2 linked regions of the Sandaracinus amylolyticus genome follow. The protein of the gene in region 1 interacts with the protein of each later gene in a pairwise test. Links are inferred from orthologs where the notes say so. Each region holds a gene or a part of one and is shown in the gene's direction. Other genes may lie near its edges. The genes, in order: DB32_RS18650 and DB32_RS13660.

Evidence for each region.
Region 2: the proteins of DB32_RS18650 (region 1) and DB32_RS13660 interact in binary tests that used the Escherichia coli proteins (3 or more experiments, as listed by UniProt). The link is inferred for Sandaracinus amylolyticus from one-to-one orthologs.

What each region holds. Positions count from the first base shown.
Region 1 is NZ_CP011125.1:4,383,858-4,394,984, forward strand. The notes cover bases 8,138-11,029. They hold DB32_RS18650 (glutamate-5-semialdehyde dehydrogenase), read left to right. Parts: upstream 8,138-8,895; coding sequence 8,896-10,164; downstream 10,165-11,029. Other genes in these bases: DB32_RS18645 (fatty acid desaturase family protein), read right to left, coding at 8,138-8,723; rsfS (ribosome silencing factor), read left to right, coding at 10,192-10,764; DB32_RS18660 (23S rRNA (pseudouridine(1915)-N(3))-methyltransferase RlmH), read left to right, coding at 10,761-11,029. In the rest of the region: DB32_RS18605 (hypothetical protein), read right to left, coding at 1-291; DB32_RS18610 (ParA family protein), read left to right, coding at 406-1,569; DB32_RS18615 (hypothetical protein), read left to right, coding at 1,583-1,930; DB32_RS18620 (alpha/beta hydrolase), read left to right, coding at 2,103-3,251; lspA (signal peptidase II), read right to left, coding at 3,221-3,751; DB32_RS18630 (hypothetical protein), read right to left, coding at 3,771-4,295; hutI (imidazolonepropionase), read right to left, coding at 4,306-5,559; hutU (urocanate hydratase), read right to left, coding at 5,556-7,244; more of DB32_RS18645, read right to left, coding at 7,662-8,137; more of DB32_RS18660, read left to right, coding at 11,030-11,127. UniProt on the Escherichia coli protein: Catalyzes the NADPH-dependent reduction of L-glutamate 5-phosphate into L-glutamate 5-semialdehyde and phosphate. The product spontaneously undergoes cyclization to form 1-pyrroline-5-carboxylate.
Region 2 is NZ_CP011125.1:3,247,471-3,258,671, forward strand. Bases 3,186-6,151 are described here. They hold DB32_RS13660 (sulfate/molybdate ABC transporter ATP-binding protein), read left to right. Parts: upstream 3,186-4,131; coding sequence 4,132-5,172; downstream 5,173-6,151. Other genes in these bases: cysT (sulfate ABC transporter permease subunit CysT), read left to right, coding at 3,186-3,318; cysW (sulfate ABC transporter permease subunit CysW), read left to right, coding at 3,347-4,135; DB32_RS13665 (mechanosensitive ion channel family protein), read right to left, coding at 5,173-6,151. Also shown: DB32_RS13640 (sigma-54 interaction domain-containing protein), read right to left, coding at 1-1,248; DB32_RS13645 (sulfate ABC transporter substrate-binding protein), read left to right, coding at 1,379-2,434; more of cysT, read left to right, coding at 2,431-3,185; more of DB32_RS13665, read right to left, coding at 6,152-6,780; DB32_RS13670 (histidine phosphatase family protein), read left to right, coding at 6,888-7,670; DB32_RS13675 (hypothetical protein), read left to right, coding at 7,846-8,064; DB32_RS13680 (ABC transporter ATP-binding protein), read left to right, coding at 8,174-9,253; DB32_RS13685 (extracellular solute-binding protein), read left to right, coding at 9,250-11,201. UniProt on the Escherichia coli protein: Part of the ABC transporter complex CysAWTP involved in sulfate/thiosulfate import. Responsible for energy coupling to the transport system.

The sequences.
Region 1 (11,127 bases):
CGCGAGCCGTTCGGGATCTCCGCGGAGATCGAGATCGATCGACCACTCGCGCAGCGGCGGCGTGCAGAACGCGGAGCGAGCGCGCGGCAGCCCGTGCGCCGGGTCGGCGGCCATCACGTCGGTCGCGTGCCACTCGCCCGCGCACGCTGCGTGTGCCTCGTCGACATTCATGCCGAAGCGGAAGCCGTGCAGCTCGGTCGGGAAGCTCGCGGTGTGCGGCGTCGCGATCCGGGTCGACGAGGCGCCGCAGCTCGCGATGAGCGGTGCGAGGACAATCCAGAGACCGCGCATGTCGAGAGTCTCGCACGCGGGCTCGTCACTTTTTTGATTTCTCGCGCGCGTTCCGGCATCCGGGTGCGAGGCGCACGAACGGGTCGCGCGCCGCCACCTCGAGGAGAGACGCGCGTGGTCGACACACCGCTCTCGACGTGCTCCGTGTGCGAGCGCTCGTTCCAGGTCCGCTTCCGCTACCAGGTGCGCGAGGAGCACGGGACCTTCCACTACTTCTGCTCGCAGGGCTGTCAGCAGGCGAGCCTCGGCTACTCGTCCGTGGGTACCACCGCGACGAGCGCCGCTGGCGCAGGCGCCGATGCTTCAGGCTGCAAGTGCGACGTGTGCGGGAAGGGCTTCACGCTCGAGTACCCGTTCCAGGTGCAGGTGAAGGACGGCGCACCGACGCACTTCTGCACGATGGAGTGCCGCAACGCGGCGCGCGCCGGCGTGCTGCGCGTGAACCGCGCGGGCGCGCCCGTCGCGAGCGGACCGCGACGCATCGCGGTGTTCAACCACAAGGGCGGCACCGGCAAGACGACGACGGCGGTGAACCTCGCGGCCGGTCTCGCCGCCGCGGGCAACAAGGTCCTGCTCGTCGACGCCGACGGTCAGGGCAACGTCGGCGCGTCGCTCGGCATCCGCGGCGAGAAGACGCTCTATCACGTGCTCGTCCACGGCGTGAACGCGATGGACGCCGCGGTGCCCGTCGACGATCGCCTGCACGTGTTGACCTCCAACGAGCTGCTCGCGGCCGCCGAGCTCCACCTCGCGACGCGCCCCAATCGTGATCGCGTGATGCGCGAGCGCCTCGGGGATCGCGTCACGGGCTACGACGTCGTCGTGCTCGACTGCGCGCCCGCGCTCTCGCTGATGAACCAGAACGCGCTCGTCTACGCGGACAGCATCCTCGTGCCGGTCTCGTGCGACTACCTCTCGCTCGTCGGCGTGAAGCAGGTGCTGCGCACGCTCAAGCACGTGCGTGAGCTGCTCAAGCACGACGTCGCGCTGCTCGGCGTGCTCCCGACGTTCTACGACGTGCGCAACAAGATCGCGCGCGACTCGGTCTCGGCGCTCCAGGATCACTTCGGCGAGCGCTGCCTGCCGCCGATCCGCGTGAACACCAAGCTGCGCGAGGCGCCGAGCGCCAAGCAGACGATCTTCGAGTACGCGCCCGACAGCCACGGCGCGCTCGACTACTCGGTCCTCGTCGAGCACGTGCGACGCCTCCGCGGCGACACGCGCCTGCTCGACCGCCACGAGGGGCACACCGGCGAGGTCGCCCTGGCCGCCAGCTGAAGGAGTCGTGACGATGGCAGCCGATCCTCACGCGCGCGCCGTGCGCGAGCTGTTCGACGACGGAGAAGTGCGCGAGGTCCTGCGCGAGACGTTCTATCGCGCCGAGACGCCGTCCCGGACGGTCGCGAAGACCACGCCCGAGGCCGAGCCGAGCAGCGGCAAGCGCAAGCGCGTCCAGAAGCCGAAGCCCGACCACTACGAGATCATCTGCATCTCGATGTACAAGGAAGACCTCGCGCGCCTCGACGAGAAGGTCGCCGCGCTCAAGGCGCGCGGCCACCGCCGCATGACGCGCAGCGCGCTGATCCGCTGGGCGCTCGATCAGATCGAGAACCTCGAGACGGTGCCGCGCGGGATCTGATCGCGGAGCGGAGCACGCGGTGCGCCGAGGCGCGCGCCGCGCTCCGCTCGACCTCGCGGTGATCGCTCCGAGAATCCGCCGAAAACAGGGCCGGCGCCTCGCGGCACCACGCGCGCGACGAGGGCACGCGACCTGCTGAGCGCGACACGCGCGCGCTCGCGCAGGAGGCCCTTTGAACGACGTCGCCGCGTGCTTCGCCCGCTTCGCTCCGGTCTGTGCGCTCCTCCTCGCGGCATGCGTCGGTGATCTCGGAGGCGACCTCCCGCGCGCGGAGGACGCCGCGACACCCGCGCCTCCACGCGATGCCGGTGCGCCGAGCGATGCAGCGACGATCGACGCGTTCGTCCCCGACGAAGATGCCTCGACGCCGACGATCGACGCCGGCCCGCCGCCGCCGACCGTGATGGATCCCGGCACCGAGGGCGACGGCGACTTCACGATCGGCCCGAGCTACGCCGACGCGCCCGAGATGCGCGTCCCCGACGACGCGCCGCGCGGCCGCGTGTACCGCTTCTCGATGCAGTCGGAGGACAGCGAGATCTATCCCGGCGTCACCGGTCGCTACACGCGCGATCTCTGGATCTACGTCCCGCGCCAGTACGTGAACGGCACCGACGCGCCGTTCATGGTGATCCAGGACGGCGGCGGCTACGTCGCCGACGTCACCGCCGCCCTCGACACGCTGATCCATCAGGGCCGACTCCCGCACGTCGTCGGCATCTTCATCAATCCGGGCCCGGGCGACGGCCCGGGGAGCGAGCGAGGCCTCGAGTACGATCGCGTGTCCGATCACTACACGCGCTTCATCGAGACCGAGGTCCTGCCGCTGATCCCGATGCGCCCCGACATCCGCGCGGACTACCCGGATCTACGCCTCACGAGCGACCCCGAAGGTCGCGCGACGATGGGCGGCAGCTCGGGCGGCGCGTGCGCCTTCACGATGGCGTGGTTCCATCCCGAGCTCTATCGACGCGTGCTCACGTACTCGGGCACGTTCGTCGCGCAGCACCGCGACGACGAGCACCCGCGCGGCGCGTGGGAGTACCACGAGCACATGATCCGCGACGAAGCGGTGAAGCCGATCCGCGTGTTCCTGCAGGTCGGCGAGAACGATCTGCGTTTCGGGAGCGACGGACTGCACGACTGGATGGACGCGAACCGCCGCATGTCCGACGTGCTCGAGGAGCGTGGCTACCACTACCGCTTCCTCTGGTCGGAGGACGCGGGGCACGTCGATCGACGCGTGGTGCGGCAGACGCTCCCCGAGACGCTGCTCTGGCTGTGGCGCGGCTATCCGATCCCCGGCGTGCCCGCCGACTGATGTGCGCGCGCGGCGCGCCACCCATCGAGGATCAGCAGCGCGGCGCCGACCGCGACGAGCACGTCGGCGACGTTGAACGCGGGCCAGCTGCCGCCCCACGGATAGTGGATCTCGACGAAGTCGACGACGCCCGAGCGCGTGATGCGATCGAGCCCGTTGCCGATCGCTCCGCCCGCGACGAGGCCGAGCGCGAGCGCGCGCATGCGGCTCTCGGGCGAGCGGATCGCCATCACGAAGAGCGCGATCGCCACGACCAGCGCGAGCCCGCCGAGCACCGCGCGCGCCGCGCCGAGATCGCGCACGACGCTGAACGCCGTGCCCTCGTTGAAGCGCAGCGTGAGGTCGACGTGCGGCGCGATCAGCGAGAGCGTCTGCCCGGGCACGTCGCGGAGCGTCTCCTCGGCCCAGTGCTTCGTCGTCAGATCGCAGCCACTGCCGAGCGCGGCCGTGACGAGGAAGAGCGCACCGGCGATCACACGGGCGCGAACGGACTGTGTCATGCCGCGAGTATGTCGCAGCTCATTCGTCCGCGGAGCCGCCGACGTGGATCTCGGGCTCGGTCAGATCGGCGCGCAGCTCGCTGCTGCTCGTCATCGGCGAGCGCTCGCGCGACGACGGCAGATCGCGCGCGGTCGAGCGCAGCGGGTCCTCGCTCGAGGGAAGCGTGCGCTGCGTCGAGATCCGGTGATCGACCGTGGTGTCGAGGTTCGGCGCAGCGAGCTTCGGATCGCCCAGCTCACCGCGGAACATCGAGTACATGTCCGGCGCCTGGATGCCGATCCACGCGCTCGCCTCGACGAAGTCGAGCACCAGCGCGTCGCTGATGGTCGAGCCCGTCTCGAGCATGTCCTTCACCGCGCGGTGCAGCTGCACGTAGTGATCGAGCCGCCGCGGGAACTCGCCGCGCGGGAGCTTCTGGACCATGTGCTTGCCGAACTTGACGAACGCGCCCTCGGGACGTTCGCCGAAGCGCTTGGAGAAGCGATCGAGGTAACCGGAGTAAGCGGCTTCGTAGTCGATCTCGTGCAGCTCGAGGTCGGACACGAGTGCGATTCTACCAGAGGGCGCGATCGTGTCCGGTCCGATCCGCGTCTTCGATCACGCGTCCGCCGAGCGCGATCCAGCGTGCGCGGGTTCCGCCCAGCGCGTACGCGAGCGCGCGCGGATCGGACTCGTCGTAACACGCGAGATCGGCGCGCGCGCCGACCGCGATCCGGCCGCGATCCGCGAGCCCCAGCGCGCCCGCGGCCTCGACGGTGATCGCGAGGAGCGCCTCTTCGAGCGTGAGCCCTGCGTCGCGCACCGCGAGCGCCGCACAGAGCGGCAGATCGACGCACGCCGAGGTGCCCGGGTTGCAGTCCGTCGCGACGACCATCGCGACGCCGTGGGCGCGCATCCGCGCAGCGTCGGGCGCTTTCTGGCGCAGCGTCCGCCACGCACCCGGGAGCAGCACCGCGCGCACGCCGGCCGAAGCCATCGCGCGCAGCCCCGCGTCCGACACGTCCTCGAGGTGATCGCCGCTGAGCGCGCCGAGCTCCGCGAGCAGCTCCGCGCCGCCGAGATCACGGAACTGTCCGATGTGTGCCTTGAGCAACCATCCGCGCGCCTTCGCCGCCGAGAGCACGCGGCCGGCCTCGTCGCGCGTGAACGCGTTCTCGTCGAGGTACACGTCGCACGCGTCCGCGAGCTTCGCCTCGGCGATCGCGGGGATCATCACGTCGATCACGTCGCGCAGATAGCCCTCGCGATCGCCCGCGCGCTCGGGCGGGATCGCGTGCGCACCGAGGAACGTCGTCGTCGTGCTCACCACGCCTTCGCGCGCGAGGCGTCGACCCACCGCGAGCAGGCGCGTCTCGGTCGCGAGGTCGAGCCCGTACCCGCTCTTCACCTCGACCGTCGTCGTGCCGCACGCGCGCATCGCGAGGGCACGCGCCTTCGCGCGCGCGAAGAGCTCGTCCTCGCTCGCCGCGCGCGTCGCGCGCACGCTCGCCGCGATCCCACCGCCCGACGCGGCGATCGCGCGATAGTCCTCGCCCGCCATCTTCCGCGCGAGCTCGTCGATGCGCGTCCCCGCGAACACGAGGTGCGTGTGCGCGTCGACGAGCCCCGGCAGCACCACCCGCCGCCCGGCATCGATCTCGCGCGCCGCATCGCGCGGTCGATCCGCGTCCGCGCCGATCCACGCGATGCGATCTCCACGGATCGCGATCGCGCCGTCGGGCACGATCCCGAGGCGCTCCTTCGCGCTCGGGCCCGCGCCCGCGCACGTCACGACGTGCGCGTTCCGGATGACGAGATCGTGCGTCATCGCGACCGATGCGGGACGTGCACGCCCTTCTTCTCGGCGGTGTCGATCGCGATCTCGTAGCCGGCGTCCGCGTGGCGGATCACGCCCATGCCGGGATCGCTCGTGAGCACGCGCTCGAGCCGCTTCGCCGCCGCGTCGGTGCCATCGGCGACGACGACCATGCCCGCGTGCAGCGAGTACCCGATGCCCACGCCGCCGCCGTGATGGACGCTCACCCACGTCGCGCCCGACGACGTGTTCACGAGCGCGTTGAGGATCGCCCAGTCGGCGATCGCGTCGCTGCCGTCCTTCATCGCCTCGGTCTCGCGGTTCGGGCTCGCGACCGATCCGCAGTCGAGGTGATCACGACCGATGACGATCGGCGCCTTCACCTTCCCGGTGCGCACGAGCTCGTTGAACTTCAGCCCGACACGATGACGGTCGCCGTACCCGAGCCAGCAGATGCGCGCGGGCAGGCCCTGATACGCGATGCGCTCCTCGGCCATGTCGAGCCAGTGGTGCAGGTGCGGATCGTTCGGCACGACCTCCTTCACCGCCGCATCCGTCACCTCGATGTCCTCGGGATCGCCGCTCAGCGCGACCCAGCGGAACGGGCCCTTTCCTTCGCAGAAGAGCGGCCGCACGTACGCCGGCACGAAGCCCGGGATGTCGAACGCGCGCTCGACGCCGACGTCCTTCGCGTGCGCGCGGATGTTGTTCCCGTAGTCGCAGGCGAACGCGCCGCGCTCGACCATCGTGAGCATCGCGCGCACCTCGATCGCCATGCCCTGCTTCGCGCGCGCGACGTACGACTCGGGATCGTCGCGGCGCAGCGCGGCCGCTTGATCGAGCGTGAGCCCCGGCGGGACGTAGCCGACGAGCGGATCGTGCGCCGCGGTCTGCTCGGTCACGAAGTCGGGCGTGATGCCGCGCGCGACGAGCTCGGGGTAGACGTCCGCTGCGTTCGCGACGAGCGCGACGCTGAGCGCGTCACCCTTCTTGCGCGCTTCGTCGATCCACGCGAGCGCCTCGTCGAGCGAGGACGTGATGCGATCGACGTAGCGGTCCTTCTTCCGCTTCTCGGCGCGCGACGGATCGATCTCGACGCCGAGGAAGCACGCGCCCGCCATCGTCGCGGCGAGCGGCTGCGCGCCGCCCATGCCGCCGAGCCCTGCGCTCAGGATCCAGCGGCCCTTCCACGGGCCACCACTCTGCTTGCCACCACTCTGCTGGCCACCGAAGTGCTGCACGCCCGCGGCGACGAAGGTCTCGTACGTGCCCTGCAGGATCCCCTGCGTGCCGATGTAGATCCACGAGCCGGCCGTCATCTGGCCGAACATCGTCAGGCCCATCGCCTCGAGGCGGCGGAACTCCTCCCACGTCGCCCACTTCGGCACGAGCAGCGAGTTCGCGATCAGCACCCGCGGCGCGTCCGCGTGCGTGCGGAACTTCCCGACCGCCTTGCCGCTCTGCACGAGCAGCGTCTCGTCGTCGCCGAGCCGCTCGAGCTCGCGCACGATCACGTCGAACGCTTCCCAGCTGCGCGCCGCCTTGCCGGTGCCGCCGTAGACCACGAGGTCCTCGGGGCGCTCGGCCACCTCGGGATCGAGGTTGTTCATCAGCATGCGCAGCGCGGCTTCCTGCGCCCATCCCTTGCAGCGCAGCGTCGTGCCGCGCGGCGCGCGGATCGTGCGAGCGGTCGTCATATGCGCGGGGAGTTACCACGCGCCCCGTGCACGCAGGACGAGAGGACTCACGCGCGCTCGCGCGCCCGGATCGCCGTCAGGATTCGGACGGAGCGGGCGCCGAGGCCCGGGATCTCATCTCGATTCGACGGAGAAGGCGTCGGAGCCCCGGATCGTTGTCACGATTCGAACGGAGAGGGCGTCGAGGCCCGAGATCTCATCTCGTTTCGAACGGAGAAGGCGTCGGAGCCTCGGATCGTCATCTCGTTTCGAACGGAGAAGGCGTCGAGGGCCGAGATCTCGTCTCGATTCGAACGGAGAGGGCGTCGAGAGGCCGAGATCTCATCTCGACTCGAACGGAGAGGGCGCCGAGGCCCGAGATCTCATCTCGACTCGAGCGGAGAGGGCGCCGGAGCGCGAGCGCTCGTCTCGATGCGATCAGGTCCCCTCGGGGTACCCGACCATGCGGCTCTGCTCCGCGTCCCACAGCTTCGCCCGGAAGCACGCGACGATGTCGCGCGGGTGCAGCGAGGTCGTGCCCTTCGGGCTCTGCAGCTCGGGGATCGACGCCATCGCCTCGGGCAGCCGATAGAACGGGATGCCGGGGTTGAGGTGATGCACGTGGTGGTAGCCGATGTTCCCGGTGAACCACGCCATCACGGGCCCGGTCTTCATGTAGCTCGAGCTCTCGAGCGCCGCGCGCGTGTACTCCCACGTCTCGCGCGGCTGCACGTGCATCTCGGGGAAGTCGTGCTGCGCGTAGAAGAGGTACGCGCCGCTCATCGTCGCGACGAAGAGCGGGAGGAAGTACGCGACGAAGAACACCTCGAAGCCCGCGAGCGCGATCAGCGCGATCCACGCGGCGACGTGCAGCACGACCGCGAGCGCCGAGTCCCAGTTCTTCTTCGGGTTCCGCAGGAACGAGCTCACGCACATCCCGTAGAAGAACACGGTGAAGTACGCGAAGAAGATGGTCAGCGGATGACGGTACGCCTTGTAGACGAGGCGCTGCGTGGGCGTCATCTGCTTCCACATCTCGGTCGTGACCATCAGGTACGAGCCGACGTGCGAGCCGACGATCTTCGCGGTGTTCGCGTGATGATAGTTGTGGGTCTGGCGCCAGACGTTGGGCGGCGTCAGCACGTACACGCCGAACCCGTACATGATCCACTTCGCGACCTTCGAGCCGCGGAGCAGCGAGTTGTGCATGTAGTCGTGGTAGAGGATGAACGCGCGGACGATCGTCAGCCCCATCACCACGGCGGCGATCACGCGCACCACGAGCCACGGCGCGGCGATCGTCGTCGCCGAGAGCGCAGCGAGCACGCCGAACGTCTCGACGACGTGGAACCAGCTGCGCGCGCGGTCCTCCTTGCCGAACTCCTTCGCCGCGGCGAGGAGCTCCTTCGCGCTGCGACGACCAGGCGGCCAGGCATCGGGCGCGACGCGCTGCGACGCAGCGAGGGGACGCTCGGAGGGGGCGGTCTGGCTCGGTTCCATCGTGTTCTTCCGCGCGTGATCAGCGCCCCGAGGACGCCGAAGGCGGTGAGGTTGTGACGCGAGATCGCCCGATTTCAAGGCGCTCCGTGCGAAACCAGGTGCGCAGATCCTTGCGCAGAGGCGCGTCGGCGGGGACGCAGCGAGGCCGGACCGTTGTGCTAGGTTCGCGCGCGTGGAGACCGACAACGGGCTCGCGACCGAGGTGCGGCGCCTCGCCGAGCGCGCCAAGCAGGCCGGACGTGCGATCGCGATCGCGAGCACGCAGCGCAAGAACGCCACGCTCGGGCGGGCGGCGCGGCTGCTCCGCGAGTCCACGCCCGCGCTGATCGAGGCGAACCGCGCCGACGTGGAGCGCGGCAAGGCGGCCGGGCTCTCGGCCGCGATGATCGATCGGCTCACGCTCGACGGCCCGCGCATCGAGAAGATGGCGCTCGCGTGCGAGGAGATCGCGCGTGCGGCCGATCCGGTGGGCAGCATCGACGAGATGGTGCGCCGCCCGAACGGGCTGCTCGTGGGGCGCATGAAGGTGCCGCTCGGACTCGTCGGCATCGTGTACGAGTCGCGCCCCAACGTGACCGCCGAGGCCGCGGCGCTCTGCCTGAAGAGCGGCAACGCGGTGCTGCTGCGCGGCGGCTCGGAAGCGGCGCGGAGCAACGCGGCGATCGCGCAGCTCTTCGCGCGCGCCCTGGAAGAAGAAGGCCTCGACCCGGCCGCGGTGACGCTGATCCCGACGACGGATCGCGCCGCGCTCGCCGTGATGGTGAAGCTGAGCGGCGTGCTCGATCTGCTGATCCCGCGCGGAGGTGAGGGGCTCATCCGGTACGTCAGCGAGAACGCGACGGTGCCGGTCATCCAGCACTACAAGGGCGTGTGTCACGTCTACGTCGACGGCGACGCGGACCTCGAGCTCGCGGAGAAGATCGCGCTCAACGCGAAGGTGCAGCGCCCCGGCGTGTGCAACGCGATGGAGACGCTGCTCGTCGACGCCGCGTGCGCGAAGGAGTTCGTGCCGCGCGTCGCGCGCGCGATGACGGCCGCGAAGGTCGAGCTGCGCGGTGACGCGCGCGCCCGCGCGCTCGCGCCCGACATGAAGGAAGCGACGGACGAGGACTGGGACGCGGAGTACCTCGACCTCGTGCTCTCGGTCGCGGTGGTGGACGGCATCGACGGCGCGCTCGCGCACGTCGCGAAGCACGGCTCGCTGCACACCGAGGCGATCGTCACGCGGCGCTACGATCACGCGCAGCGATGGATCCGCGAGGTCGACGCGAGCTGCGTGCTCGTGAACGCGTCGACGCGGTTCAACGACGGCGGCGAGCTCGGGCTCGGCGCCGAGATGGGCATCTCGACCACGAAGCTGCACGCCTACGGCCCGATGGGCCTCGAAGAGCTCTGCACGCGGAAGTGGATCGCGTACGGTGAAGGGCAGGTCCGCGGCTGACGCGCGCGGACGAATTGGAGCAATCGAGTGGCGACGGCGCGCAAGAAGACGGGCAACGGGGCGAGCGGCACGAAGAAGACCGCGACGAAGAAGGCCGCGACGAAGACGGCGGCGACGAAGACGGCCGCGACCAAGAAGACGACGACGAAGAAGGCAGCGAGCAAGCCCGCCGCGCCGAAGACGCGCACGACGCGCACCAAGGCCGCTCCGAAGGCGGCGCCGAGCGCGAACGAAGTCGCGCGCGGCGTGGCGCTCGCGGTGGCCGAGGCGGCGCTCGACAAGAAGGCCGTGAACGTCGAGATCATCGACGTCGCGGGCAAGGTCGACTACGCGGACTACGTCGTCGTGATGAGCGGCACGAGCGATCGTCAGGTGAACGCGCTCGCGCGCGGCATCGCGGAGGACGTCGAGCAGAAGACCAAGAACAAGTGCCTCGGCGTCGAGGGTCTGCCCGGCGGCGCGTGGGTGCTCATGGATTTCGGCGACGTCGTCGTCCACATCTTCCACCACGACGTGCGTGGCTATTACGACCTCGAGTCGCTCTGGATCGACGCCGCGCGCGTGACGGTGCCCGGTCCGGCGCCCGCGTCGCGCGGATGAAGATCGCGATCATCGCCGTGGGCCGCGTGAAGGAGCGCGGCCTGCGCGACGCGATCGACGACTACGAGAAGCGCATCAAGCGCTACGCGAAGCTCGACGAGATCGAGCTCGAGGACGGCAGCACGTCCGAGGTCGAGGCGCGCTTCCGCAAGGCGATCCCGGCGCGCGCGCGCGTGGTCGCGCTCGAGGTCGAGGGCCGGCGCATGACGAGCGAGAAGTTCGCGCGCTACGTCGAGCAGTGCGAGATCGGCGCGGTGCCCGCGCTCGCGTTCGTGATCGGCGGCTCGTACGGACTGCCGAAGAGCGTGTCGGACACGGCGGATCTGAAGCTCTCGCTGAGCGACATGATCCTGCCGCACCGCC
Region 2 (11,201 bases), 1.1 Mb from region 1 along the record:
CGCGCGCGCCGCGAAGTGCGACGCGAGCTCGGGGAGATCTTCGAGCCGCTCGCGCACCGGTGGCAGGCGCAGCGGGAACACCGAGAGTCGATACCAGAGGTCCTCGCGGAACTGACCCGCTTGCACCATCTGATGCAGATCGCGATGCGTCGCCGCGACGATGCGAACGTCGACGTGAAGCGTGCGCTGACCGCCGACGCGCTCGAGCGTGCCCTCCTGCAGGATCCTCAAGAGGCGCACCTGCGCCGCCGCGGGCAGCTCGCCGACCTCGTCGAGCAGGAGCGTCCCGCCGTCGGCGCGCTCGAACCAGCCCTTGCGCGTGCCCACCGCGCCGGTGAACGAGCCGCGCTCGTGCCCGAAGAGCTCGCTGTCGATCAGCTCGCTCGGGATCGCGCCGCAGTTCACGCGCACCATCGGCCCTTCGCGCCGCCGCGATCGCTCGTGGAGCGCGCGCGCGATCACTTCTTTGCCCGAGCCGGTCTCGCCGAGCAGCAGCACCGGCACGTCGGCGTTCGCGACCTGCTCGACGCGCTCCATCAGCGTGCGCAAGCCGCCGCGCTCGCCGATGATCGACTCGACGATGCTCTGGCGATTGAGCCGCGTGAGCAGCGCGCGGTTCTCGGCGAGCGCCGCCTCGCGGAGCTGCGCGAGCTCGTGCACGCGGCGATCGTTCGCGAGCGCCACGACGAGCGGCTCGACGATCGTGCTCACGAGCTTCGCGTGGTCCGCGCTCACCTTCGCGCCATCGCGCGCGATCAGCGCGAGCACGCCGGCGGGGCCGTCGTCGTCGGCGAGCGGCGCGACGATCACGTCGCTCGCGACGCGCGCTCGATCCTCGCCCGGCGTCGCGCCGAAGAGGGGATCGTCACCGTCGAGCTGCGTCGCATGCGCGGTGCGTCGCTCGAACAGCGCGAGCACGCGCGCCATCTGCGGCGACGGCAACTCGAACGGCGCCTGCGTCACGTCGACCGTGCGGCCGACCTGCGCGACCGTCTCGAGGCGCGCGCGCGGCACGTCGAGCCTGCGCAGGGTGATCGCGTCGATCGGGAGGTGCCTCGCGAGCACCGGCAACATGCGCGAGAGCGAGTCGTGGATGTCGAGGTGACGACACGCCTCGCGCCAGATCTCGAGCTCGAGCATCATCGTGGGCTTGGCGCGCTCAGCACGAGGCGTGCCCGTGTCGAGACCCTTGGTGCCTCTACGGTCGTGGACTTCGGCCCGTGACCGGCGCGGGGGAATCCGTGACATCTCACGGATTCTCCCGTGCTCTGGCACGGAAGGCCAGGATCTCCCGTGATGGGTCACGGGCGCGGCCGAGCAGCCCGTGAAAACCGCGGGGCTCTCGCGCTGGCATACCTCTGGCGAAGGGCGCCGCGCGATGCGAGCCCGCGCTCTTCCACTGCTCCTCTCCTCCGCGCTGCTGATCACGCTCTCCGCTTGTTCCGGCGGCGGCGCGAGCGACGGGCAGGGGACTCTCACGCTGCTCCACGTCTCGAACGATCCGACGCGCGAGCTCTACGCCGAGATAAACCCGACCTTCGCGAGCGCGTGGGCGCGCGATCACGGCGGACAGCGCGTCGAGATCCGCATGTCGCACGGAGGCTCGGGCCGTCAGGCGCGCGCGGTGATCGACGGGCTCGACGCGGACGTGGTGAGCCTCGCGCTGCCCTTCGACGTCGACGCGATCGCGCGCGAGGGACAGCACCTGCTCGACCCGCAGTGGGCCGCGCGCCTCCCCGATCACAGCTCGCCCTTCTACTCGACGATCGTGTTCGTCGTACGGCGGGGCAACCCGCGCGGGATCCGCGACTGGAACGATCTCGTGCGCGGCGAGACGCAGGTGATCGCGCCGAGCCCGAAGACGTCGGGCGGCGCGCGCTACGTCTACCTCGGCGCGTACGGATACGCGCTGCGCCACGGATACGACGGACGCACCGGCGACGAGGCGGGCACCGAGATGGTGCGCGCGCTCTATCAGCGCGTGCCGGTGCTCGACTCGGGCGCGCGCGGCAGCTCGACGACGTTCGCGCGCAACGGCATCGGCGACGTCTTGCTCACGTGGGAGAACGAAGCGCACCTCTTGCTCGCGGAGAGCCCCGACGCGGGGCTCGAGATCGTGATCCCGAGCGAGAGCATCCTCGCCGAGCCGCCGGCCGCGTGGATCGATCGCAACGTCGAGCGCCACCACACGCGCGAGGTCGCGGAGGCGTACCTCCGGCACCTCTGGTCGACCGAGGCGCAGGAGATCGCGGCGCGCCAGCACTACCGACCGCGCGACGCCGACGTCGCGGCGCGGTACGCGCAGTCGTTCCCCACGATGACGCTCTTCACCGTCGAAGAGGTGTTCGGCGGATGGGAGCGCGCGCACGCGACGCACTTCGCGGAGGGCGCGCTCTTCGATCGAATCTACCAGCCGGGGCAGGGCGGAACGTGACCACCACGCCCGTCGCCGCCGAGGCGGAGGCGACGCCGACCGTCGCTCCGCGCGCGGCACGCCCTCCGCGATCGATCCCGGGCTTCGCGCCGTCGCTCGCGATCACCGGCACCGTGCTCGTGGTGCTCGTGCTCGTGCCGCTCGGCGCGCTCGTGCTCGCGGTCGCGCGCGCGCCGTGGGACACGATCGTCCGCGCGCTCACCGACGCGCGCACGCTCGCAGCGGTCGGGCTCAGCGTGGGCGCGTCGGCCGTCGCCGCGCTCGTCGCGGCGCCGCTCGGCGTCGCGATCGCATGGACGCTCGCGCGCTACGACCTGCCCGGTCGAAGGCTGCTCGACGCGATCGTCGACGTGCCGTTCGCGCTGCCGACCGCGGTGTCGGGCATCGCGCTCACCGCGCTGTGCGCGCCGAGCGGATGGATCGGCGCGCTCTTCGCGCCGCTCGGGATCGAGCTCGCGTTCAACCGCGTGGGCATCGCGATCGCGCTGCTCTTCACCGGGCTGCCGTTCGTGGTGCGCACGGTGCAGCCGGTGATCGAGGATCTGCCCGCCGAGATCGAAGAGGCCGCGTCGTCGCTCGGCGCGTCGCGCGCCCAGACGTTCCTGCGCGTCATCCTGCCCTCGCTGATGCCGTCGATCGTCGCGGGCACCACGCTCGCGTTCGCACGCGCGCTCGGCGAGTACGGCTCGGTCGTGTTCATCGCGGGCAACATGCCGATGCGCACCGAGATCGCGCCGCTGCGGATCCTCTCGCACCTCGAGAGCTACGACTACGCGAGCGCCGCGGTCGTCGCGCTCGCGATGCTGGTCGCGTCGGCGGGGCTGCTCTTCGCGGTGAACGCCGCGCAACGAAGGCTGGTGGATCGTGGCGCACAGGGCGCGTGAGCGGCCGCGCGGGCGCGCGGCGTGGGCGATCGTCGCGATCTCGCTCGTCGCGATGATCGTGCTGCTGGTGCTGCCGCTCGTGGTGGTGTTCGTCGAGGCGTTCGCCGAAGGTCCCGCGCGCTGGGCCGCCGCGATCTCCGACGCCGACACGCTGCACGCGCTGGAGCTCACCGCGCTCGTGGTCGCGGTCGTCGTGCCGTTCCACGCGGCGTTCGGCATCGCCTCGGCGTGGGCGATCACGCGCTACGACTTCCCGGGCAAGGGCGCGCTGCTGACGATCGTCGACCTGCCGTTCGCGGTGTCGCCCGTCGTGTCGGGCCTGCTCTTCGTGCTGCTCTTCGGCGCGCGCGGGATCTTCGGGCCGATGCTCGCCGATCACGACATCCGCATCGTGTACGCGGTGCCCGGTGTGATCCTCGCGACGCTGTTCGTGACGTTGCCCTTCGTGACCCGCGAGCTCGTGCCGCTGCTCGAGGCGCAGGGCCGCGAAGAAGAAGAGGCCGCCGCGAGCCTCGGCGCGGGCGGCTGGTCGATCCTCACGCGCGTGACGCTGCCGCGCATCAAGTGGGGCGTGCTCTACGGATGTGTGCTCTGCGCGGCGCGTGCCGCCGGCGAGTTCGGCGCGGTGAGCGTCGTGAGCGGTCACATCCGCGGCGAGACCAACACGCTGCCGCTGCACGTCGAGGTGCTCTACGGCGAGTACGACTTCGTCGCGGCGTTCGCGGTCGCGTCGCTGCTCGCGCTGTCGGGCCTCGTGACGCTGACGTTGAAGGCGCTGCTCGAGCAGCGCGCGAAGAACCGAGGAGCGCTCGCATGAGCATCGAAGCGATCGGCGTGACCAAGCGATATCGCGCGCACCACGCGCTGCGCGACGTGACCGTGCGCATCGAGCGGGGCGGGCTCGTGGCGCTGCTCGGTCCCTCGGGCTCGGGCAAGACCACGCTGCTGCGCGTGATGGCGGGGCTCGAGGCGCCCGACGCGGGGCGCGTGCTCTTCTCGGGGCGCGACGTGTCGGCATCGGGCGTCGCGGAGCGCGGCGTGGGCTTCGTGTTCCAGCACTACGCGCTCTTCCGCGAGATGACGGTGTTCGAGAACGTCGCGTTCGGGCTGCGCGTGAAGCCGCGCAAGGAGCGACCGAGCGAAGAGACGATCCGCGCGCGCGTGCACGAGCTGCTCTCGCTCGTGCAGCTCGAGGGAATGGCGCAGCGGCATCCGTCGCAGCTCTCGGGCGGTCAGCGGCAGCGGGTCGCGCTGGCGCGCGCGCTCGCGGTCGAGCCCCAGGTGCTGCTGCTCGACGAGCCCTTCGGCGCGCTCGACGCGAAGGTGCGACGCCAGCTGCGCGCGTGGCTGCGCACGCTCCACGACGAGCTGCACGTCACGACGGTGCTCGTCACCCACGATCAGGAAGAGGCGCTGGAGATCGCCGATCGCGTGGTGCTGATGAACGAAGGGCGCGTGGAGCAGGAGGGCTCGCCCACCGCGCTCTACGACGCGCCCGCGACGGCGTTCGTCGCGTCGTTCCTCGGCGACGTGAACGTGCTCGAGGGCGTCGTCGAGAACGGCGCGATCGCGATCGGCGCGCTGCGCCTTCCGGTGGTCGGCGCGCGCACCGGCGAGCGCGTGCGCATCGCGGTGCGCGCGGGCGATCTCGACGTCGCGCCGGCCGACGACGGCGACGCGCACGCGACGATCTCGCGCATCGCGGATCTCGGCGAGCGCATCCAGCTCGAGGCGACGATCGACGGCGGGCCCACGGTGCGCGCGCACGTCCCGCGTCACGCGCCGCGCGCCGCCGAGCGCGGGAGCCGCGTGCGCATCGACGCGCGCGTCCAGCGTGTCTATCCGGCGCCCTGATCACGAGAGGCGTCGCGCGCCCGAGCCCTCGCTCGGTCGCTCGACGTCGTCGAGGCGCATCCGCGGCAGATAGCGTCCGCCCTCGAGCCGCTGCAGCAGCCCGAGCACGAACTCGCGCGTCGCGCAGCGCAGATCCCACGTCGAGCCCGCGTCGCGCGCGCTCACGAGCACGCGCACCTTCGCCGCGCGCTCGGTCGCTTCGACGACCTGCACCCCGAGCACGCGACGGTCCCAGAGCGGATGCGCGCGCACGAAGCGCTCGATCTCGGGGCGCAGCCGCTCGATCGGCGTCGCGAAGTCGACGTAGAAGAAGACGTCGCCGATGAGATCGTCGGCGGCGCGCGTCCAGTTCTGGAAGGGCAGCTCGAGCAGGCGCGCCATCGGCACGATCAGACATCGCTGATCCCACACCCGCACCACGACGTAGCTGAGGTTCACCTCCTCGACGGTGCCGAACTCGTTCTCGATCACCACTTGATCGCCGACGCGCAGCGGCTGCGTGAACGAGAGCTGGATCCCCGCGAGCAGGTTCCCGAGCGTGCGCTGCGCCGCGATGCCGACGACGACGCCCGCGACGCCGGCCGACGCGAGCAGCGACACGCCGACCTCGCGCACCGGCGGGAACTGCAGCAGCAGCACGGACGCGAACACGACGGTCGCGACGACGTTGAGCGCGCGCCGCAAGAGGATCACGCGCGTCCGCACCATGCGCGCGCGCCAGCCCTGCCGCGCGGCGGCGCGCTCCGACGCCGCCTGCGCCGCGAAGTCGATGCCGCGCACCACGAGCCATCCGACCGCGACGATCCACGCCGCGCGATACGCGTCCGCGAGCACGGCGACGATGCTGGGCGGGTAGCGCAGCAGGATCGCGAGCAGCCCGAGGTACGCGAGCGTCAGCGCGAGCCTCGCCGGCGGACGCACTCGCTTCACGGCGCGTCCCAGCTTCGCGCGCTCCTCGCGGCGCAGCGATCGCCAGACGAGCCAGACCAGCGCGCGCCCGGTCGCGGTCGCGAGCACCGCCGCGATCACGAGCGCGAGCGCGCTGCCGATCCACTGCCACGGCTCGAGCTCGGCGAAGCGCGGCTCGCGCAGCGCGGGCCCGAGGCGATTCCCGATCGGTCCGCGATCGATGCGCGCCGCGAGATCGGGCGCGACCCGCACGGTGGTGCGCGAGAACACCCAGACGGGCCGTCCGTCGCGCAAGAGGCGCCGCATCACCACGCCGGGCTCGACACCGGGGATCCACGCCACGCCGACGACGTGGGATCCGCCGGGCTCGGCCTCGTCGGGGAGCGACTCGGGCGTCACGCCGCGATCGGTCAGCACCGCGTCGATCGCGCGCGCTGCGCCTTCTCCGCGCGGGACCGCGCGCTCCGGCGGCACGTCGCGCAGGTCGAGCACGCGCGCGGCGTCGATCCACTCTCCGTCGGCGACCGCGCCGTCGAAGTAGCGGAGCGCGCGGCGCGGTGTCGAGAGATCGAGCGGCTCGTCGGGCGGCGGTAGGCCGGTCGTCGGCGCAGGCTCGCCCTGCGCGCGCACGCTCCCCGCGATCGCGACGAGCGCGACGAACGAGGCCCACGAGGCGAGCGCGCGGAAGCGCGAGCGCATGCCGCGCGCGACACGCAGGCACGGTGCCAATTCTCGGAGCGAGGTGCTCTGCCGCGTGGCAACGCGCGACGTCGACGCGAGCGGGCACCCGCACCATGCTGCGGCGCGTGGAGATCGTCCTCGTTCGTCACGCCGAATCGATCTGGAACGCAGAAGGTCGCTGGCAGGGCCAGACCGACGTCCCGCTCTCCGAGCAGGGCCGCGCCGAGGCCGCGAAGCTCGGAGCACGCCTCGCGAACGCCCACTTCGATCGACGCATCGCGTCCGATCTCATGCGCACGCGCGACACCGCCGCCGCGATCGGCGCGGACTTCGTGCACGACCCGGCGTGGCGCGAATTCGATCTCGGCGCGTGGGGCGGCCTCCTCCACAGCGAGGTGCGCGAGCGCTTCCCCGACGAGGTGCAGGCGATGGCGATGGGCACCGACATGCCGATCGGCGGCGCCGAGTCGATGGTCACGTTCGACGCGCGCGTGCACCGCGCGCTCGACGCGGTGATCGCGAGCGGCCGCGACGGCGAGCGCGTGATCGTCGTGACCCACGGCGGCGTGATCCGCTCGATCGTGATGCGCCTGCTCGGCCTGCGCGGACGACCGCTGATCGGCGCGACGAACACGTCGATCACGCACCTGCGCGTCGACCCCGAGCGCCGCGTTCGCATCGTCTCCTACAACTGCGGCGCGCACCTCGACGCGAGCGACACCCCGCACGACGACGAGATCCTCGAGGGCGCGCCCGACGACATCGTTCGTCGCGTCGCGACGCGGCTCGGCATCGGCGACGCGCAGCGCGTCCACCTCCACCCGCCGCGCCCCGGCTCGATCACGCGCCTCGTGCGAGGCACCGCGCATCCCGTGCTGCGCAGCTTCGCCACGCCCGCGTTCGGGTGATCGCGCGGCGCTCCGCGCGCTCCGGGCGCGGAGCCGCGCGTGCTCCGAGCCCGCGATCCGCGAGACGCGCGCTGCGTCGACACGTCCTCGTCCCGCGCTGGAAACCTCGGCTGCAGCAGCCGGCCAGGCGCGTGGCCGGACGGCCGAATTTCCGCCGGATCTCGCACCTCGGCGCGTGGCACGTGCGCTGCTCTTCGTGTCGCTCATGCACCGCGAGACCACCCACCGCACGCCCCGCCGCACGCGCTCGACGCTCGCTTCGGCCGAGCTCCGGCGTCTCGATCACGACCTCGTCGCGCTCGAAGCGCAGGCGTCGACCGACCCAGTGCTCGCCACGATGCTCGCGGCCGCACGCGCCTGCCGCGCGCAGCTCGTCCGCGACACCGAGGGCTGACGGGCCACACGCTCTCCCGGGCCAGCGTCCGCGTGCGATTGCGCGGACTTCCGCGACGAGAGAGAAACCCTCTGGAAACGTCACGCAGGCTCCGGCATCCTGCCGCCCCGTGTCGTCGCTGAGCCTGCGCGGAATCAAGAAGGATCTGGGGGGAAACCCGATCCTGCGCGGAGTCGACCTCGAGGTCGGCGACGGAGAGCTCGTCGTGCTCGTCGGCCCGAGCGGCTGCGGAAAGAGCACGCTGCTCCGCACCATCGCCGGCCTCGAGATCCCCGACGGCGGCACGCTGAAGATCGGCGATCGCGACGTGACGCAGCTCCCGCCACGCGACCGCGACGTCGCGATGGTGTTCCAGAGCTACGCGCTCTATCCGCACCTCACGGTCCGCGAGAACCTCGGCTTCGGTCTCAAGCTGCGCGGCACCGACGCGAAGACCATCGCCGAGCGCGTCGACGAGGTCGCGCAGATGCTCGGCCTCGAGAAGCTCCTCGATCGCTACCCGCGTCAGATGAGCGGCGGCCAGCGCCAGCGCGTCGCGATGGGCCGCGCGATCGCGCGCCGTCCCTCGGTGTTCCTCTTCGACGAGCCGCTCTCGAACCTCGACGCCGCGCTGCGCGCCGACGTGCGCGTCGAGATCAAGCGCCTGCACGCTCGCCTCAAGGAGCAAGGGCAGGGCGCGACGATGATCTACGTCACGCACGACCAGGTCGAAGCGATGACGCTCGCCGATCGCCTCGTCGTGCTGAAGTCGGGCCACGTCGAGCAGATCGGCGCGCCGCTCGAGGTCTACGAGAAGCCGCGCTCCCGCTTCGTCGCGTCGTTCCTCGGCTCGCCCGCGATGAACTTCGTGCCCGGCGAGATCGTCGACGGGCGCATCCGCGCCGACGGTCTCGACGCGCAGCTGCCGCAGAACGATCGCATCGCGAGCAAGAGCGTGCTCGCCGGCATCCGCCCGCACGACGTGCTGCCCAGCGCGAACGGCCACGCGGACATCCTGCTGCGCGTCGAGGTGATCGAGGCGATGGGCTTCGAGGCGTACGCGCACGGCAAGGTCGGCGCGCACCCGTTCGTCGCGCGCCTCGAAGGGGATCGCGCGCGCGCTGCGCGGCCCGGCGACACCCTCGCGCTCGACATCGCGCAGGGCTCTCTCCACCTCTTCGATCCGGACTCCGAGCGAACGCTCTCATGAGCTTCCGGAGGACCCAGACGCGCGCGGTGCTGTCGGCCGCGCTCACGGCGGTGCTCGCTCTCCTCGCGGGCGTCACGCTGACCTGGGTGTCGCTGTGTCTGCCGAGCGCAGCGCGTGGCCAGACGACCACCCTGACGCTCTGGCACTCCTACGGCGAGCGCGAGGAGCGCGGCCTCCGCGCGGCGGTGGACGCGTTCGAGCAGAGCCATCGCGGCACGCACGTCGAGATGCTCGCGGTGCCGTTCGGCGCGTACGCCTCGAAGCTCGAGTCCGCGATCCCGGTGCAGCGCGGCCCCGACGTGTTCGTCGACGCGCACGATCGTTTGAGCTCATACGTTTCGTCGCACCTCGTCCAGCCGCTCGGCGCGGGGCTCGAGATGGACGACGAGCTCGAGCAGGCGCACCTCGACGCGCTCACCATCGACAGCGCGCTCTACGGCGTCCCGCTGCAGCTCAAGAGCGCCGCGCTCTTCGTCAACGACGCGCTGCTCGGCGATCGCACGATCGAGTCGCTCGAAGACCTCGAAGCGCTGCGCGCCACGCTCCCCGACGGCTCGTTCCCGCTCGCGTGGGACGCCGACGACGCGTACCAGTTCGCGTCGCTCCTCCACGCGTACGGCGGCGGTCTGCTCGAGCCCGACGGCACCTACGCGTTCGTCGGACCGCGCACCGAGCGCGCGCTCGATCACCTGCTGCGCCTGCTCCGCACCCGCACGATCCCGGAAGAGACCTCGTACGAGCTCGTGCGCGATCTGTTCCGCAGCGGGCGCGCCGCGACCGCGATCAGCGGCCCGTGGTTCGCGAGCGATCTCCCGACCGACCTCGAGTGGTCGGTGCGCCCGCTGCCGATCGTGCGCGGCGCGGACGGCGAGCCGATGCGCGCGTTCGCGACGATCGAGGCCGCGTTCGTGGCCGAGGGCGCGCGTGACCTCGACGCAGCGCGCGCGCTCGCGATCTTCCTCGCGACGCCCGACGCCGCGCGCCTCCGCGCGATCCACGGCGGCCACGTGGTCGCGACCCGCAGCGTGTGGAGCGATCCCGAGGTCGCGCGCGACACCCGCCTCGTCGCGTTCCGCCAGGCCGCGTCGCACGCGCGCATCACGCCGACGCATCCGAGCATGCGCGCCGTGTTCGTCCCGGCCGAGCGCGCGCTCCGCAACGTGCTGCGCGGCGAGATCGCGATCGACGAAGCGCTCGCCCAGGGCCAGCACCGCTTCGACGACGAGACGCGCGAGCCGCCCCCGCCCCGCGATCCGTCGACCGGCCTGCTCGCCTTCGGCCTCGTGCTGCTCGCGATGGTCTTCGGCATGGTGCGCCGCGCGCGCGATCCGATGTTCCGCGTCGCGCTGCGCCGCTCCGTGCCCGCCTACGCGTGGGTCGCGCACGCCGCGATCACGGTGGGCGTCCTCGTGATCCTCCCGCTCGTCGTCGGCGCCGGGACGAGCTTCTTCGCGGGCCACGGTCGCGACCTCCACTACGTCGGGCTCGCGAACTACGTCGACATCCTCACCGCGCGCGGCGGCGATCTGCTCGGCCACGGATCGTTCTGGGCGGTGCTGGTCGTCACCGTGCTCTGGACCGCGGCGAACATCTCGCTCCACGTCGCGATCGGGGTCGCGCTCGCGCTCCTGCTCAACCGATCGACGCTGCGCTTCAAGGGCCTCTACCGCGTGCTGCTCGTGCTGCCGTGGGCGGTGCCGAGCTACGTCACCGCGCTCGCGTGGCGCGGCATGTTCCATCGCCAGTTCGGCGCGGTGAACGCGATGCTCGAGGCGCTCGGCGCCGAGCCCGTCTCGTGGTTCGCGCGCTGGTCCACCGCGTTCGCCGCGAACGTCACGACGAACGTGTGGCTCGGCTTCCCGTTCATGATGGTCGTCACGCTCGGCGCGCTCACCGCGATCCCGAAGGACCTCTACGAAGCGGCCGAGGTCGACGGCGCGACGAAGTG